3 regions of the Janthinobacterium sp. 1_2014MBL_MicDiv genome follow, and region 2 is predicted to be linked to each of the others. Evidence: predicted binding sites of a transcription regulator. Region 2 holds the regulator's gene; each other region holds the start of a gene.
The links. Region 2 encodes NrdR, which represses ribonucleotide reductase genes. Its sites were predicted from a motif close to CACNANATNTNGTG; they were not measured.

Region 1: a site for NrdR is predicted at 2,229-2,242, ahead of YQ44_RS02430 (ribonucleoside-diphosphate reductase subunit alpha). Genes of this name have one in related genera too.
Region 3: a site for NrdR is predicted at 3,624-3,637, ahead of YQ44_RS16600 (ribonucleoside triphosphate reductase). Genes of this name have one in related genera too.

Annotation. Positions count from the first base shown of each region.
Region 1 covers NZ_CP011319.1:557,694-563,337, reverse strand. Annotated here, with positions in the region: gene YQ44_RS02430 (ribonucleoside-diphosphate reductase subunit alpha) at 1-1,961, opposite strand, end outside; gene ampD (1,6-anhydro-N-acetylmuramyl-L-alanine amidase AmpD) at 2,356-2,967, opposite strand; gene YQ44_RS02420 (sigma 54-interacting transcriptional regulator) at 2,981-4,045, opposite strand; gene YQ44_RS02415 (PP0621 family protein) at 4,174-4,434, opposite strand; gene YQ44_RS02410 (cytochrome C assembly family protein) at 4,431-5,234, opposite strand; gene YQ44_RS02405 (ABC transporter substrate-binding protein) at 5,491-5,644, opposite strand, start outside.
Region 2 covers NZ_CP011319.1:4,369,703-4,375,346, forward strand. Annotated here, with positions in the region: gene YQ44_RS18905 (pilus assembly protein) at 1-1,092, opposite strand, end outside; gene YQ44_RS18910 (pilus assembly PilX family protein) at 1,089-1,748, opposite strand; gene YQ44_RS18915 (PilW family protein) at 1,757-2,716, opposite strand; gene pilV (type IV pilus modification protein PilV) at 2,713-3,306, opposite strand; gene nrdR (transcriptional regulator NrdR) at 3,692-4,153, opposite strand; gene glyA (serine hydroxymethyltransferase) at 4,299-5,546, opposite strand.
Region 3 covers NZ_CP011319.1:3,833,769-3,839,412, reverse strand. Annotated here, with positions in the region: gene YQ44_RS16615 (Pls/PosA family non-ribosomal peptide synthetase) at 1-783, opposite strand, end outside; gene YQ44_RS16610 (anaerobic ribonucleoside-triphosphate reductase activating protein) at 932-1,639, opposite strand; gene nrdD (anaerobic ribonucleoside-triphosphate reductase) at 1,629-1,829, opposite strand; gene YQ44_RS16600 (ribonucleoside triphosphate reductase) at 1,826-3,577, opposite strand; gene YQ44_RS16595 (hypothetical protein) at 3,701-4,111, opposite strand; gene ubiU (ubiquinone anaerobic biosynthesis protein UbiU) at 4,274-5,311, shown strand; gene ubiV (ubiquinone anaerobic biosynthesis protein UbiV) at 5,321-5,644, shown strand, end outside.

The DNA of each region.
Region 1 (5,644 bases), 2.6 Mb from region 2:
TGGCGCATGTTCGAATTGCGCGCCTTGTCGACGGCGTAGTAGTTGATGTCGATGACGTTGTCGAGCATGCGCATGGCGGTGCGGATGGTCTTGGCCAGCTTGACGTGATCGAGCTTGCCTTCTTTCATGTGCGCCGGCATGTTCACGGAACCGAGGTTGCAGACGGCGATTTCGTCAGGACCCGTGTTCAGCGTGATTTCCGTGCACAGGTTCGAGCTGTGGACGACGCCGACGTGCGACTGCGGGCTGCGGATGTTGCACGGATCCTTGAAGGTGATCCATGGGTGGCCCGTTTCAAACAGCATCGACAGCATCTTGCGCCACAGGTCCAGCGCGGCGATCTTCTTGAACGAACGCATTTCGCCGGCGGCGGCCTTGGCTTCGTAGCCCAGGTACGCCTTTTCAAAGGCCTTGCCGACCAGGTCGTGCAAGTCCGGCGTTTCGGATGGCGAGAACAGGGTCCACTCGCCTTTTTCCATGACGCGCTTCATGAACATGTCGGGAATCCAGTTCGCCGTGTTCATGTCGTGCGTGCGGCGGCGGTCGTCGCCCGTGTTCTTGCGCAGGTCGAGGAATTCCTCGATGTCCATGTGCCAGGTTTCCAGGTAGGCGCAGACGGCGCCCTTGCGCTTGCCGCCCTGGTTGACTGCCACGGCCGTGTCGTTGACCACTTTCAGGAACGGCACCACGCCTTGCGACTTGCCGTTGGTGCCCTTGATGTGGGCGCCCAGGGCGCGCACTGGCGTCCAGTCGTTGCCCAGGCCGCCTGCGTACTTGGCCAGCAGCGCGTTGTCCTTGATGGCGTCGTAGATGCCTTCGAGGTCATCCGACACGGTGCTCAGGTAGCACGACGACAGCTGCGAGCGCAGGGTGCCCGAGTTGAACAGGGTCGGGGTCGAGCTCATGAAGTCGAACGAGGACAGCAGCTTGTAGAACTCGATGGCGCGCGCTTCGCGGTCCGCTTCGTTCAGCGACAGGCCCATGGCCACGCGCATGTAGAAGGCCTGCGGCATTTCGATGCGCACGTCATGGATGTGCAGGAAGTAGCGGTCATACAGGGTTTGCAGGCCGATGTAACCGAATTGCAAGTCGCGGTCGGCGACGATGGCTTTCGCCAGGCGTTCCAGGTCGAAGCTGGCCAGTACCGGATTCAGCAGGTCGTTGGCGATGCCCTTGGCAATATATGCGGGGAAATACGTCAGGTATTCGGCGGCAGCGGCCGCTTGCGGCACTTCCTTGCCGAACACTTCCTTGCGCACCGTGTGCAGCAGGATGCGGGCCGTGACCTGGCTGTAGGCCGGATCTTTTTCCATCAGCGCGCGCGCCGCCAGGATGGCCGACTTGTGCAGCTCTTCGACGGGCACGCCGTCGTACAGGTTTTTCACGGTCTCGGCCAGGATGGCGTCGGCATCGACGTGCTTTTCCAGGCCGGCGCAAGCGGCGTTGATCAGGTCGCGCACTTCCTGCATGTCCAGCAGGCGGCGCACGCCGTTGTCGGTGACGTTCAGCTGGGGCGCCGTGACTTGCGCGGAAGCGCCTTGCGCTTCCTTCTGCAGGCGGCGCTCTTCCATGTGCTTGGCGCGGTACAGCACGTAGGCACGCGCCACGTCATGCTCGCCCGAACGCATCAGCGACAATTCCACCTGGTCTTGCACGTCTTCGATATGGAAGGTGCCGCCGCCCGGATGGCGGCGCACCAGCGCGGCCACGACACCGTCAGTCAATTGTTCCACCAGTTCGCGGATGCGTGCCGACGCCGCGCCCTGGCCGCCGTTAACGGCCAAAAACGCCTTGGTCATGGCGATGGCGATCTTCGAAGGCTCAAATGCCACCACCGCACCGTTGCGGCGGATGATGCGATAGTCGCCCAAGGCTGCGCCGGTACTTGCCACGCTGTGGGCCGCGCTGGGCGCTGGCGATGCTGGCGTTGGATTGATGGAAATATCTTGAGGTGATTGCATTGAAGCTCCCGTTGTCAGCTAAAGTCAGCCTGCAGTTTTGCTGCCGCGTGTGTTGTTGAATAGAACGCCCGATGCTCAGGGTTTCTTCAGGTAATATTGTTGCTAAATAATAAATTCATAATGCGCAAACAGGGTCAGAATCCATATTGCCAAACCGTACTGCCGGGCTGGCGCGAAACACGATCAAGGGTGATAAACCGCCAGTTCCCGTTGCCATACCGGCAAGCAGGGTAGCTTTGACAATAATTCTGAAAACGTCTGAGATGGCACTACATATAGTCTTTAAATCCAAGTTCTGCACTAATTGTAGTGCCCATCGAAATGGGATGCAATAGTTTTCCGGCATCCGCCAGCGTAATTTTTTGTACTTTCTTATACGATTTCGGTTGACTTTTCAGGGCAGCGGCGGGAAGCCCAATGCCCGCGAAGTAAGCGCTAACGCAGCTTGCCGCGCCAGGGTTTCCAGCCAGCATACTTGATAAAAATGCCAGTCGAAAAATGGCCCCGGATCCGTCTTCCTGCCCGGCGCAATATGTTCATGTCCACGCACCTGGCTCAGCCCGTAGCGCGCCACCAGCGCCGCCGTCAATGCCGCCAGGACATGGTATTGCCGCGGCTGGAAGGGCACGCAGTCCGAGCCTTCCATTTCGATACCGATCGAATATCCATTGCACTGCGGGCGTCCCTCGAACGAGGACGTGCCGGCATGCCAGGCGCGCTGGTCAGCCGAAACATATTGCAACAACGCACCATCGCGCCGCACAAAAAAGTGCGCCGACACCTGCAAGCCACGCAGGTCGGCGAAAGAAGGATCGGCATTATAATCTACCCGGCCGGTAAACAAGTCCGACACATGCGGCCCGCCAAAGTGGCCACCCGGCAAACTGATGTTATGGATCACCAGCAAGTCGATTTGCGCGCCATCGGGCCGCGCATCCCAGTACGGCGATTCGTAGCGCACGGCGCCATCGCACCAGCCGTCTTCATCTATCTTCCATGCCGTCATCAAGCCGGGGCTCCTATATCGTCAATTTTTGCATTCTGTAACGCAACTGGCGCACGCTGAGCCCCAGTTGCCGCGCCGCCCGCCCGCGGTGATAGCGTTCCCGCTCCAGCGCCAGCACGATCATGTCGCGCTCGGCCCGGCACAGATACGCCGCCAATGGCAGGACGGCCACCTCGCCGCGCGCCGCCATGCCGGGCAGCGACAGTTGCCGCTCCAGTCCGGGCACCGCCGCTTCCAAGGGCACGGCGCCAGCTGCAGCGCGCATCGGGACCGCAGCCGGGACCGGAACGGCTGGCGGCAAGCCCAGGCCGTCGAGCGCGATCACGCCGCCGTCGGCAAAAGCCAGCGCCCGTTCCAGCAGGTTTTCCAGCTCGCGCACATTGCCTGGAAACGCATAATTGCCCAGTGCCGCCAGCACCGGCGGCGCCAGCCGCACGGTCTGCCTTGGCGCCAGGCGCGCCAGTATCGCCTCACATAATACCTGCAGATCGCCGAGCCGTTCCCGCAACGGCGGCACGGCCAGCTCGATCACATTGAGCCGGTAATACAGATCGCGGCGAAAGGTGCCGGCCGCCACGCCGCGCGCCAGGCCATGCTGGCTGGCGCACAGGATGCGCACATCGACGGCTTCGTCGGTGCTGCCGCCCAGCTTGCGCACGCGGCGCTCCTGCAGGGCGCGCAACAGCTTTACCTGCATGGCCAGCGGCAGGTCGTCGACTTCATCGAGCAGCAGGCTGCCGCCGTGCGCGGCCTGGAACAGGCCCTGCCGTTCATGCAGCGCGCCCGTATAGGCGCCCTGGCGGCAGCCAAAGAATTCCGCCTCCATCAGCGCTTCGGGTATCGCCCCGCAATTGACGGCGATAAACGGAAAAGGGGCGCGCGCGCCCTGCGCATGGATGGCGCGCGCCGCCAACTCCTTGCCGCTGCCCGACTCGCCGCGGATGGCCACCGGCGCGCCGCAGCAGGCGATGCGGCCGATCTGCGCGCGCAGCGCCTGCATGGCGGCCGAGTTGCCACTCAATTGCGGTGCCGGCGGCATGCCGATGGCGGCCACGGTACGCGGGCTGAGGCGGGACATGGACTGGCCTTTCTGCGATGGCGCTACGGGTCGCTTCCTGCAGATGCTACGCCAGACTGGCGGTGGGGGACGTTACGATACGGATGAGCAATGCGGGAGGCGGCGGCCTACCTGCCCGCCGGCCGACACTACAGGGTGGCGTGCGCGTGACTGCAGTAATCGTGGCCCTTGGCCTGCACGTTTTCGGAAGCCGGGTAGTACACGCCGCAATGGGCGCAGCACAGCATCAGCTCGGCATCGGGCAATTCCTGCGGCCGGCCGGGCGGTGCAAACGGATGCGGCGGCTGTTGCTGCTGCGCGCGGGCGCGCTGCTGCATGCCGCGGATCTTGCTGCGGATAGCGAACAGCACCAGGAACACCAGCGCCAGCCAGAATAAAACACGTGTCATGCGAATCCTCGGTGTAAAACCACTTCAAGTACAAAACGGCTGCCGACATAGGCCAGTAGCAAGGTAGCGAAACCGGCCAGTGTAAAGCTCAAGGCCGTCTTGCCGCGCCAGCCGCGGAAGCGGCGACCGGCCAGCAAGGCGGCGAATAACAGCCACGACAGCATGGTAAACACTGACTTGTGATCCCAGTTCAATGCCTTGCCAAACAATTGTTCGGAAAACACAATGCCCGACAGGACGGTCAGACTGAGCAGGATGAAGCCCAGGCCGATCATGCGAAACAGCAACTTTTCCATCGTCAGCAGGGCCGGCAGCTGGTCCAGCGCGCTGCCGATGAAACCGCGGCTTTCGCTGCGCGTATGCAGGCGCGATTCCTGCAACGCCATCAACACGGCGTGGAAGGCGGCGATCGTCAGGGTGCTGTAGGCAAGCACGGCCACGGCGATATGCCAGCCGAAGACGGCCGACTTGCCTTCCATGCTGACCTGGCTGCCGGGAAAGGCCCATGCCAGGCCGATGGCGATGACGGCGCTGGGCATGACCATCCGGCGCAGCCCATCGAGGCTGAAATTGCGGTTTTCTATCCAGTAGGCGCCCACCGATACCCACAGCGCGGCCGACAGCATGGCGGAAAAACCGAAGCGCAAGGTGCCTGGCGCCATCAGGTCGAACCACAGGGTGGCGCCGTGCGCCAGCCAGGCCACGCCCGTCAGGCCGGCAATCAGCCGGGCCCGGGACGAGGGAAGCACCGCGCACACCACATACCCCAGGGCGGCGATGAGAAAGAAATAAGTCTGCATAGTTTAAGTTTACACCATAGCCGGCAAGCGCGATTCAAGCGACAGTATGGGCTATGGGCACTACGCCGCCAGCCGACACCGCAAGCCTGCCATGATATCGCGCCTGAGGCGTGACGGGGTGGCGCACCCTCAAGAATTCAACAATCTTTCGCGCCGCTGCCCGCCGCCTGCCTCGCCGCCTGCCTATATATATTAGTGTGCCGCAAAAAAATGATGGCCCGCTTAAGCGGGCCATCGGGCACTGCCGGTATCCGGTTTACTTGACGTTCAGGCTCTTCTTCGCCTGTTCCAGCAAATCCGTCTTGACCCAGTCCTTGGCCACGGGCGGCTTCGCCATGCGTCCCACGCCCGTCTTCACCATCACATCGGTGGTCACCTGGATATGCTCGGGCGTGATGTCGTAGGAATAC
Region 2 (5,644 bases):
CAGGACATTGCTGCGCCCCAGGCCGTTGATGTAAGCGGTCACCCCGCCGCCATGGCCCGCGCCATGGGGAACATACACGCCATTGGCGGCATTCCACTCGGACTCGGGATTGTCTTGCGGTAAAAAATCGGGCGCCGCCCAGCGCTGGCTGCCCGCATGGGCCAGCGGCGCGCGCAATACGCCGCCGTAGACATAGCCAGCGCCCGGCGGCGCGGCGTTCAGGTGCCCGAACACGCCCACGCGCACCCTGCCGCCATGGCGCTGCACGGCGCCCACCGGCTTGTAGTACTTGCCATACGCGAGGCACAGGTCAGCGCGCAGCGGCCCCTCGGTAACATCGCACACCTGCACCCGCGCCAGGAACACGCCGTGAGTACCCGCTACGCCGGGAACGTCGCAATTGCCGCCCGCCGGCAGCGTACCGTCGCCAAACAGCAGGCGGTTGCGGCAGGAAACGATGGCCAGTTGCGCCAGCGCAAACGGTGTCGCGGCCGCCACGCCCTCGCGCAAAACCTTGCGCGGGAAAAAGGCGGGATGGGCGAAAAAGTCGATGGCATCGTTGCCGTTCAGGCTGTCAGGCAGATAAGCGCGCTGCAGCACCGTCTTGCGCGCCTCGTCGATGACGCGGTCGCCGCCCGTCAGGGCATAGCGGACGATATCGAGCATGCTGGCGCTAGCCCAGTTGAGGAAGTTGCCGCTGAAACTATCGCCGCCACAGCCATGCTGCGCGTCGGCCGGCTTCAGGACAGAGAAGTAAGCGGTCGCTACGCGCAAGTCCGGCACGCTCACGCCATCCTTGCTGCGATACGGATAGCGGTAGCACATGCGCGCATGGAAGTAGCCGGCGTAGTCGCGCTGCGGCGCGTAGTCGCCTGCATGCGCGGCAGCGGCGGCAGCGTGCGTGAACGACAGGTTGAGCAGCAGATTCGGCGGCACGCGGGCACCGTACAAGCCGACGTCGGCCCGCTCCAGCGTCACCGTGGGCGTGGTGGCGCCAACGGCAACGCTGCAACATAGCCAGCACAGCGCCGCCAGCCAGGCCCGGCCAGCGCGCCGCAGCGCCAGCCAATGCCGATGCCGATGCGCGATCATGGCCCCGCTCCGGCTACCTGCTTGCGGTAATAGCTTTGCAGCACCACCTGCGTGCTGTCCTGCGCGCCAAAACCGATGGCCGTCACGCGGTACAAATAATTGCCGGTGGCGAGGCTGCCGATCACGGCCCCCGCCTCTTCGCCGGGCAGGTGAAACGGCAGCAACTCGATGATGTAGCGGGGCCGGCGAAATGGCAAAAAGCCCTGTCCCGTCTGCATGGCCGCGCCCGTAAACCGGCCATAGGGTACGGCGCGGTTCCCGTCGCTCCCGCTGGCCGCCTCGGCACCGCCCAGCTCCATGCTCAGCCACAGCGCCGGCGCGCCCTTTTCCGCCGGCAGGCACAAGCCCAGCTCGCCACCATCGCCGCAGCCGACAGTGAATCCCGCCGCGCTGCCCGGCGCGAACAGGCTGCTGCGTCCTGGCGCGCCGGGCAAGCCTTCGATATCGTTCTGCGCATCCATCAATGCCTCCTCCGCGGCCTGGAACGCGATATGCCGGTCGCGCTCGCCGCGAGCCGCCTTTTCGCCCAGCAATGCCATCTGCGCCGCCGATATGCCCAGCAACAGGATCACGACCAGCAGGCACAGCACGTACACCAGGATCGCCCCCCGCTGGAGGCAAACCGGTGAGCCGCAGCTGGCGCCAGCGCTGGCCATCGTGCCGCCTATGCCGGCCCGTTGCGCAGCAGGATGCTGGTCTGCAGCATGTGCCGCAGCCGGCCACGCAAGGCGGCAGGCAGGGCTGAACGTGCGATGCGCACGCCCGTGTCGCTGGCGCCATGCGCCTCCGCATACGCGGCACCAAACAGGTCGAACTGCGCTGGCCCGGTCTTTTCCGCTTCGCCCGCCTCGCCATGCAGCAGCAACGCCACGCGCACGCTGGCCACGCGCTTCCAGTGCGTGCGGCGGGCAAAGTCGCGCTGGCGTTCGGCCGCGCTGGCGCCCACCAGCAGCAGCGCCGCATCGTAAGCGTCGAGCGCGCTGGCCTTGACGTACTGGTTCGCCACGCCATCGGGCGGCGTATCCGTATCGAGGCCATACAGGACCTGGAAGGTGTCGACGCCACGGATGATGGCGTCGGCGCCCCAGCCGTTCGCGCCACGGTACTTGCAGCGCAATTCTCCCTCGCCGTCGGCGCCCTGCGCCACATAAAAAATGCTCCAGCCCCGCTGCGCCTCCGTCTGCGCGGCGCCGACGCCAAAGCCGGCGCAATTGAGGACGGAGCCATCGCCGTTCTCTCCCATGCCGGCGCCGTAATAGCGCAAGGCCAGCACGTCGCTGCCGTGCACGGCGGCCGGCAGCGGCTGGCTGATGCCCTCGCTGTTCTTGCCCAGGCTGTGCGCGTCAAGCCCGGCGATATTGGCGCTGTCATGCGCCGCGTGGGCGACCGGCGCGGCGCTGCTGTCCCAATTCACGTACGCCGTCTGGCGCACGGCCCTGGCGATGGCATCGAGCGCATAGCGGCCGTTGTCATCCAGGCGCGCGCTGGCGGACTGGTCGAAGTAACTGCCGCTGGCCGCCAGCAGCACGGTGCTGGCGGCCAGCATCAGCAGGGCACCCAGGAACAGGGCCACCAGCAATTCAACCAGGCTCATGCCGCCACGCCGGCGTCGTGCGGCACTCATGCGCCGCCTCCGCCCAGTTGCAATGCCAGCTTGGGCAGCGACTCGCCGGCCCCATTCACGGCAGGCTTACCGTCGGGACGGCGGCCGCGCCAGCCCAGCTTGATGACGATGGGCGCGCCCTTGCCGCCGCTGCAAGCCCAGTGCAAGCCTTGCGCGGCGCTGTCCCATGCCTGGGCATCGCGGCAGATCAGCAGGCGCGCGCCGGGCAAGGCGGCATGCAGCTGCTGTTTCCACTCGGCGATGTCGAATTGCGCCAGCTGTGCCGCGCCGCAGGCGGCGGCGCCAAAGCAGTCGGGCGCGCCGCCAGGCGGTTCGGCACCATCCGGCGCCGCTTCGTAAGCCAGGTTCAAATAGGGATTGTTGGCGTCGGGACCATGCAGGAGGCCGCCATTGGCGCGCATGCGCTCGGCCATGCCAGAAGCCAGCTGGGCGCCGGCCAACAGCAGCGCCGACTCATGGCGCGCGCGCAGGGAAGTCAGCTGCAATATGCTGGCGCCGAGCAAGCCCAGCGCCAGTAGCAGCAGCGACACCAGCACCTCGACCAGGCTGCTGCCGTCCATCGTCGCCCTGCGGCGGCCTCCGTTGCCCATGAAGTGCTCCCTCGCGCAAAACGGACCGCAGGAACGGGCGGCCCAGCTACACGATAGGCGCGGTCAAAGACTCTGGTATGCGGCAGCGCAAACGATGTGGCAAAAAGGCGCGGCGCGAGGAAAAAAAGCTGCTGTAATTGATCAGACCGCTTGCCGGAAACGCCAGGCAAGCAGCAGCCTCGCGCGCGGCATGGCCAGGTGGCGCCTACACGCGGCCGTGACGATGCGGCCATAGGGCGGCCAGCCCTGCAGGGTGCATCGAGTCTGGACGATGGACGATGGACGAATGAGATGGTGCGACAGTGAGGCGACGAATCGCCGGGACGGCAAGGCGCCGAAACGTCCGCGGCACGCCAGCCGCCAGCGCGCCGCGATCAGACGCAAGTCAGGGCTTGCGCGCCTGTCCCACTTCGGCGATCGCATCCTGGAACTCGGCCAGGTCTTCGAAATTCTTGTAGACGGAAGCGAAGCGGATGTAGGCGATCTTGTCGAGACGCTTCAATTCCTGCATGACGAGTTCGCCGATATAGCCGGAATCGACTTCGCGCAAGCCGCTGGTCAGCAGTTTTTCCTGGATGGACGCGATGGCCGTGTCCACTGAGGCGGCCGCGACGGGGCGCTTGCGCAAGGCCAGCATCAAACTGCCGCGCAACTTATCCGCAGCGAACTCCGTCCGGCTGCCATTCTTTTTGACGACGGCCGGCATGATAAGTTCAATGCGCTCATAGGTGGTGAAGCGCTTGTCGCATTTGCTGCAGCGGCGCCGCCGCCGTATGGCATCCCCTTCCTCCGATACGCGCGTATCGAGAACCTGGGTGTCGCCGTGCTGGCAAAATGGACATTTCATGTGGCGGATACAACTTTATAGTAGTGAATGACGGAAAATCGCCGCTCTTAAATTAAAGGGCGCCCGAATCACTCCGGGCGCCCATGGGCACAACGGAATGTGTCAGACAGAATCTTACTCTGTATGACACATTCTGGACAAATAATTATGCGGCGTAGACCGGGTGCGCGTCGGCCAGCACTTTCACGGCCGCTTTCACGCGCTCGATGGTGGCGGCGTCATGCGGATTGTCCAGCACGTCGGCGATCAGGTTGCCCACTTCTTCCGCTTGCGCTTCCTTGAAGCCGCGCGTCGTCATCGCCGGGCTGCCCAGGCGGATGCCCGAGGTGACGAATGGCTTTTGCGGGTCGTTCGGGATGCCGTTCTTGTTGCAGGTGATGTGCGCGGAACCGAGGATGGCTTCGGCTTCCTTGCCCGTCAGGTTCTTGGCGCGCAGGTCGACCAGCATGACGTGCGACTCGGTGCCGCCGGAAACGATGCGCAGGCCGCGCTTGATCAGGGTTTTCGCCAGCACGTCGGCGTTCTTGATCACTTGCTTCTGGTAGTCGACGAATTCAGGGCTCAGCGCTTCCTTGAAGGCGACGGCCTTGCCGGCGATCACGTGCATCAGCGGGCCGCCCTGGATGCCGGGGAAGATGGCCGAGTTGATGGCTTTTTCGTGCTCGGCCTTCATCAGGATGATGCCGCCGCGCGGGCCGCGCAGCGATTTGTGCGTGGTCGAGGTGACGAAGTCGGCGAATGGCACCGGGTTCGGGTACAGGCCGGCGGCGATCAGGCCGGCGTAGTGGGCCATGTCGACCATGAAGTAGGCGCCCACTTCCTTGGCGATCTTGCTGAAACGCTCGAAGTCGATCTTTTTCGAGAATGCGGACGCGCCGGCGATGATCAGCTTGGGCTTGCGTTCGCGCGCCAGGCGCTCCATGGCCTCGTAGTCGATGTCTTCTTCCGCCGTCAAGCCGTAGGACACGACGTCGAACCATTTGCCGGACATGTTCAGCGGCATGCCGTGCGTCAGGTGGCCGCCTTCGGCCAGCGACATACCCATGATCAGGTCGCCTGGTTTCAGCATGGCGAAGAACACGCCCTGGTTCGCTTGCGAGCCCGAGTTCGGCTGCACGTTCGCGCATTCGGCGCCGAACAGCTGTTTCACGCGGTCGATCGCCAGTTGCTCGGCCACGTCGACGTATTCGCAGCCGCCGTAGTAGCGCTTGCCTGGATAGCCTTCGGCATACTTGTTCGTCAGTTGCGAACCTTGCGCTTCCATCACGGCTGGCGAGGTGTAGTTTTCCGACGCGATCAACTCGATGTGATCGTGCTGGCGCACATTTTCTTTTTGAATGACGGCGAACAATTCAGGATCGACGTTGGCGAGGGTGTGATCTTTTGCAAACATGTAAAAACTCCAAGTATGAGGGTGCTTGTACTGGCAGGTTGGATCGAATGAGGGGAGCCGGCGTTAAGTGAATAACAACATTGGACAGGCAGCCTCTT
Region 3 (5,644 bases), 540 kb from region 2:
GCGCGGCAGCGCTTCCGGGTCGCCCGAGATGTCCTTGGGGCCCAGCCACAGGGTGGCGCCCACCAGGTAGGCAATCCAGATTTCCTCGAACGACATGTCGAAGGCCACGGAAAAGCCCTGGTAGACGGTGTCGTCCTGCCGCACTTCGAGCACGGCGTTTTCGCTGCGCAGGAAGTGGCAGATGCTGCGCTGGCTGATCAGGATGCCCTTCGGCTTGCCCGTGGAACCGGACGTGTAGATCACATACGCGGGGTGGTCGGGCTGCACGGCGCCGCGCGCGGGCAGGCGTTCTCCCGGCGTGGCGGGCGCCAGCAGGCTTTCCGCCGTCCACACGGGGCGTTGGACTCCGGCAGCTTCCAGGCGCGGCGCAAATTGCGCGCAGCTGACGACGCCGGCCCCATTGGCGTCGTCGAGGCACACTTGCAGACGCTCGACGGGCGTGTCTTCGTCGACGGGCAGCCAGGCGGCGCCCGCCTTGGCGATGGCCGCCTGCATCAGCAGCAGGTGGGCGCCGCGCGGCAGCCACAGTCCCACGATATCGCCGGGCTGGACGCCGGCCGCCACCAGGCGCGCCGCCGCCAGGCCGGCCTGGGCATCGAGTTCCGCATAGGTGATGCGGCGCGCGCCGTCGATCAGGGCGACTTGCTGCGGGCAGCGGCGCGCCGTCGCTTCCAGCAGGTCGGCCAGCACTTCCTCGCGCAGCAAATCCGGTCGCGGCGGACCGTACAGGATGTCGGCGTGGGTGGAGGGGGTGCCTGGACTGGCTGCGGTGAAATCGTTCATGGATGACGCTTATCTGTAGTGCTGTGTGATGGATCAGACGGGCCGCGCGTGGTGCGCGGCGCAGTTGATACATTACAGCAAGCAGGGCATTTCAGCGTTGCAGAACGGGGAATTTTGTGGGGCTTTCAGCAATTATGTGGCTGCAGGCTCAATTGCCATGGTTACGGAATGTAAAACGGGGAAACATGGCGCCCAGTTGCGCCAGGGTCTGCGCCGCCGGATAGCCGTGCAGGGGGCGGCCGGCCAGCGCCGCATCGAGGCAGCCGTCGGCGCGGAACTGCTGCAGCACGTAGTTGCTGACGCCTTTGCCGGCCAGGGTGGCGGCCAGGGCCAGCAGCTGTTCATCGGGCAGCAGGTCCGGGTGGGCCGTGGTGCGGCATTCGTAGGCGACGCCGCTGGCCAGGATGGCGTCCAGGCAGGCGCGCGCCGGATCGCCGCTGCCGGCGACGCGGGTCACATGACGATAGTCGGCAAACGGCGCCTTGATGTCGAAGCCCACCCAGTCGAGCAGGGGCAACACCTCGGTCAGGCGCTGCGGATAGATGCAGGCCGTATGCAGGCCGATGCCGAAGCCCAGCGCCTTGACCTCGCCGATGGCGCGCCCCAGCGCCGGGTCCATGCAGGCCTCGCCGCCGCTGAAGACGACGGCGTCGACCAGGCCCACGCGGCGGCGCAGCCAGGTCAGGACGTCGCGCCAGGGCATCGCGCCGTCCGGCGTGCGCGCCTGCAGGTGCGGATTGTGGCAATAGCCGCAGCGCCACGGGCAGCCCTGCACGAAGACCACGGCCGCCAGCTTGCCCGGATAGTCGCTGGCGGAAAAGGGCGTCAGGCCGCCCACTTTCAGTTCAGCCGCCATGGCAGGCGGGCTGGCCAAGCCGGGCGCCCGTTTCCGTAAAGTACTGGCGCTCGTGGAATTCGCCCTGCTTGCCGATGTTGAACGAGGCGACGGGACGGTGATAGCCCATCACGCGAGTCCAGATTTCGCAGCGCTGGCGTTCGCTGTCGACGAGGGTGATGGCGGGAGTGAAGTCGGGACGTGCGTTCATGGCGTTTCCTCAAGAGATGCAACAGGGTGGGCCTGCTTGCGGGCGATGAGCTCCGCGTCGCAGGTGGGACAGAATTCGTGCTTGCCGGCCAGGTAGCCGTGGCGCGGGCAGATGGAAAACGTGGGCGTGACCGTGATGTAGGGCAGCGAGAAGCGGCCCAGGGCGCGCTTCACGAGTTCGCGGCAGGCGTTGGCGTCCGACAGCGCTTCCGTCATGTACAGGTGCAGCACCGTGCCGCCCGTGTACTTGCGCTGCAGCGCGTCCTGCAGTTCCAGCGCCTCGAACGGGTCGTCCGTATGGCCGACGGGCAGCTGCGAGGAATTCGTGTAGTAGGGGTTGTCCGGCGTGCCCGCCTGCAGGATGGCGGGGAAGCGCTTGCGGTCTTCGCGGGCGAAGCGGTAGGTCGTGCCCTCGGCCGGCGTCGCTTCCAGGTTGTACATATGCCCCGTCTCTTCCTGGAATGCCAGCATGCGGGCGCGCACGTGGTCGAGCAGGCGCACGGCCAGCGCATGGCCTTCTGGCGCCGTGATGTCATAGGCGTCGCCGCTGAAATTGCGGATCATCTCGTTGATGCCGTTCACGCCCAGCGTGGAAAAGTGGTTGCGCAGGGTGCCCAGGTAGCGTTTCGTGTAGGGAAACAGGCCTTGCTGCATCAGTTCCTCGATGGTGGTGCGCTTGATTTCCAGGCTGGACTTGCCCAGTTCCAGCAGGCGGTCCAGGTCGGCCAGCAGCGCTTTCTCGTCGCCGCGCCACAAATGGCCCAGGCGCGCGCAGTTGACCGTCACCACGCCGAGGGAGCCGGTCTGCTCGGCCGAGCCGAACAGGCCGTTGCCGCGTTTCAGCAGTTCGCGCAAGTCCAGCTGCAGGCGGCAGCACATGGAGCGGATCATGTTCGGCTTGAGTTCCGAATTGATGAAATTCTGGAAGTAGGGCAGGCCGTAGCGGGCCGTCATCTCGAACAGGCGTTCGGCGTTCTCGCTATGCCAGTCGAAGTCCTCGGTGATGTTGTAGGTCGGGATGGGAAACGTGAAGACGCGGCCCTTGGCGTCGCCCGCCATCATGATCTCGATGTAGGCGCGGTTGATCATGTCCATCTCGGCCTGCAGCTCGCCATAGCAGAAATCCATCTCCTGGCCGGCGATGACGGGGATCTGCTCGCGCAGGTCGTCCGGGCAGACCCAGTCGAAGGTGAGGTTGGTGAACGGCGTCTGCGTGCCCCAGCGCGATGGCACGTTGAGGTTGAAGATCAGCTCCTGCATGTACTGGCGCACGTCCTCGTAGCGCAGGCTGTCCTTGCGGATGAAGGGTGCCATGTAGGTGTCGAAGGAGCTGAACGCCTGCGCGCCGGCCCATTCGTTTTGCAGCGTGCCGAGGAAGTTGACGATCTGGCCGATGGCGCTCGACATATGCTTCGGCGGGCTCGATTCGATCTTGCCTGGCACGCCATTCAAGCCTTCGTGCAGCAGGGTGCGCAGCGACCAGCCGGCGCAATAGCCGGCCAGCATGTCGAGGTCGTGGATGTGCAGGGCCGCTTCGCGGTGCGCCGCGCCCACAGCCGGCGGGTACACCTGGTCGAGCCAGTAGTTGGCGATGACCTTGCCCGAGACGTTGAGGATCAGGCCGCCCAGGGAATAACCCTGGTTGGCGTTGGCGTTGACGCGCCAGTCGCGCCGGTCCAGATATTCATTGACGGACGCGGCGACATCGACCTGGCCGGGGGCTGCTCTTGCTGGTGCTGTAGTTGACATGGAATCTCCAATAAACACAACATGCGGTGTTTTCATGGAGATTAATCACTAAATGTAGTGACGTCAAAGGGGGCGTGCAGTTGCTTGCCAAATCCTTGACGCAGGTGAAAAAAGCGCCCCCGTTTACTTTTTCGCGCGTCCCTGGCGCAGGATGAAGCAGCTCAGGCCGAACCAGGCGGCGCCGCAGACGGCGATGCTGAGGAGGGAGGCGGGCAGCACGTGCGCCCAGATTTCCAGCGGCGAGAACGTGCTCCAGCTGGCGACGCGCAAGTCGAAGGTGACGTAGTTCGCCAGCAGCCAGTAGACGGCCAGCAGGCCCGTGCAGATGGCCGCCTGGCGCGGCACGGACATGGCGCGGCGCGCCAAGGCGGCCTGCAGGAACAGCAGCAGCACGCCCGGATACGCGCCCAGTACCTCGGGCGACAGGATGGACAGCGTCTCGGCGTCAAGGCCGTCGGCCGGCGCCGCCCACTGCACCTGCAGCACGGTGAGGAACAGGGTCAGCAGGAAGATCAGCAGCGGTTTGCGGGGCATGGCGGTCAGTGGAATCGGATAATGGGACGGGCATTTTACAGCCAGGTCAAGCAATTCGCGCGCGTGCCGGCCATGCATGCATTCCTTCACCTGGGTCAAGGACTGGGCGCCATGGGCGGGGCTATAGTCTGCACCCTGAGCCGACACAGGAATGTGAATATCATGATGCTTGAAGCAACCACCGCCACCCGCGTGGCCGGACCGCTGGAACTGGTCTGTCCCGCCGGCAGCCTGCCCGCCCTGAAAGCGGCCGTCGACAATGGCGCCGACACCGTGTACCTGGGTTTTCGCGACGCCACCAACGCGCGCAATTTCGCCGGCCTCAATTTCGACGAGAAGGCCATCGCCGAGGGCGTGCGCTATGCGCACCAGTATGGACGCAAGGTCTTGCTGGCCTTGAATACCTATCCGCAGCCGCACAACTGGGCCGTATGGCGCAGCGCCATCGACCGCGCCGCGCAGGCCGGCATCGACGCCATGATCGTCGCCGATCCGGGCCTGATGGCGTATGCGGCCCAGCACCAGCCGCAGCTGCGCCTGCACCTGTCCGTGCAGGGGTCGGCCACCAATTACGAGGCCATCAATTTTTACCATGAACACTTCGGCATCGCCCGCGCCGTGCTGCCGCGCGTGCTGTCCATGGCGCAGGTCGAGCAATTGATCGCCAAGACGGATGTCGAGATCGAGGTCTTCGGCTTCGGCAGCCTGTGCGTGATGGTCGAGGGCCGCTGCGCGCTGTCCTCGTATGCGACGGGCGAGGCGCCGAATACCCACGGCGTGTGCTCGCCGGCGAAATCCGTGCGCTGGCTGGAGACGCCGAACGGCCTGGAGTCGCGCCTGAACGGCGTGCTGATCGACCGTTACGCGCCGGGCGAGAACGCCAGCTACCCGACCCTGTGCAAGGGACGTTTCGAGGTCAACGACGAAGAGTATTACGCGATCGAGGAGCCGGCCAGCCTGAATACCCTGGCGCTGCTGCCGCAATTGATCGCCATGGGCGTGCGCGCCGTGAAGATCGAAGGGCGCCAGCGCAGCCCCGCCTACGTGGCGCAGGTGACGCGCGTCTGGCGCGAGGCGATCGACGCCTGCCGCGAAGGCAATGCGCGCTACGCCGTCAAGCCGGGCTGGATGGCGGCCATGGACAAGCTGGCCGAGGGCCAGCAGCACACGTTGGGCGCTTACCACCGCTCCTGGAAATAAAGGATGAACATGCTGAAACTCTCTTTGGGCCCCTTGCTGTACTACTGGCCGCGTGCCACTGTGTTCGAGTTTTACCAGCAGATCGCCGGCACCGCCGTCGATATCGTCTACCTGGGCGAAACCGTGTGCTCGCGCCGGCATGAGCTGCGCCTGGCCGACTGGCTCGATATCGCCGACATGCTGGCCGCAGCCGGCAAGGAAGTGGTGCTGTCGACGCAGGCGCTGATCGAGGCGGGCGCCGAACTGGCGACCCTGCGCCGCATCACGGGCAATGGCCGCTATGCGGTCGAGGCGAACGACATGGGCGCCGTGCATTGCATGGCGAAGGGCGCG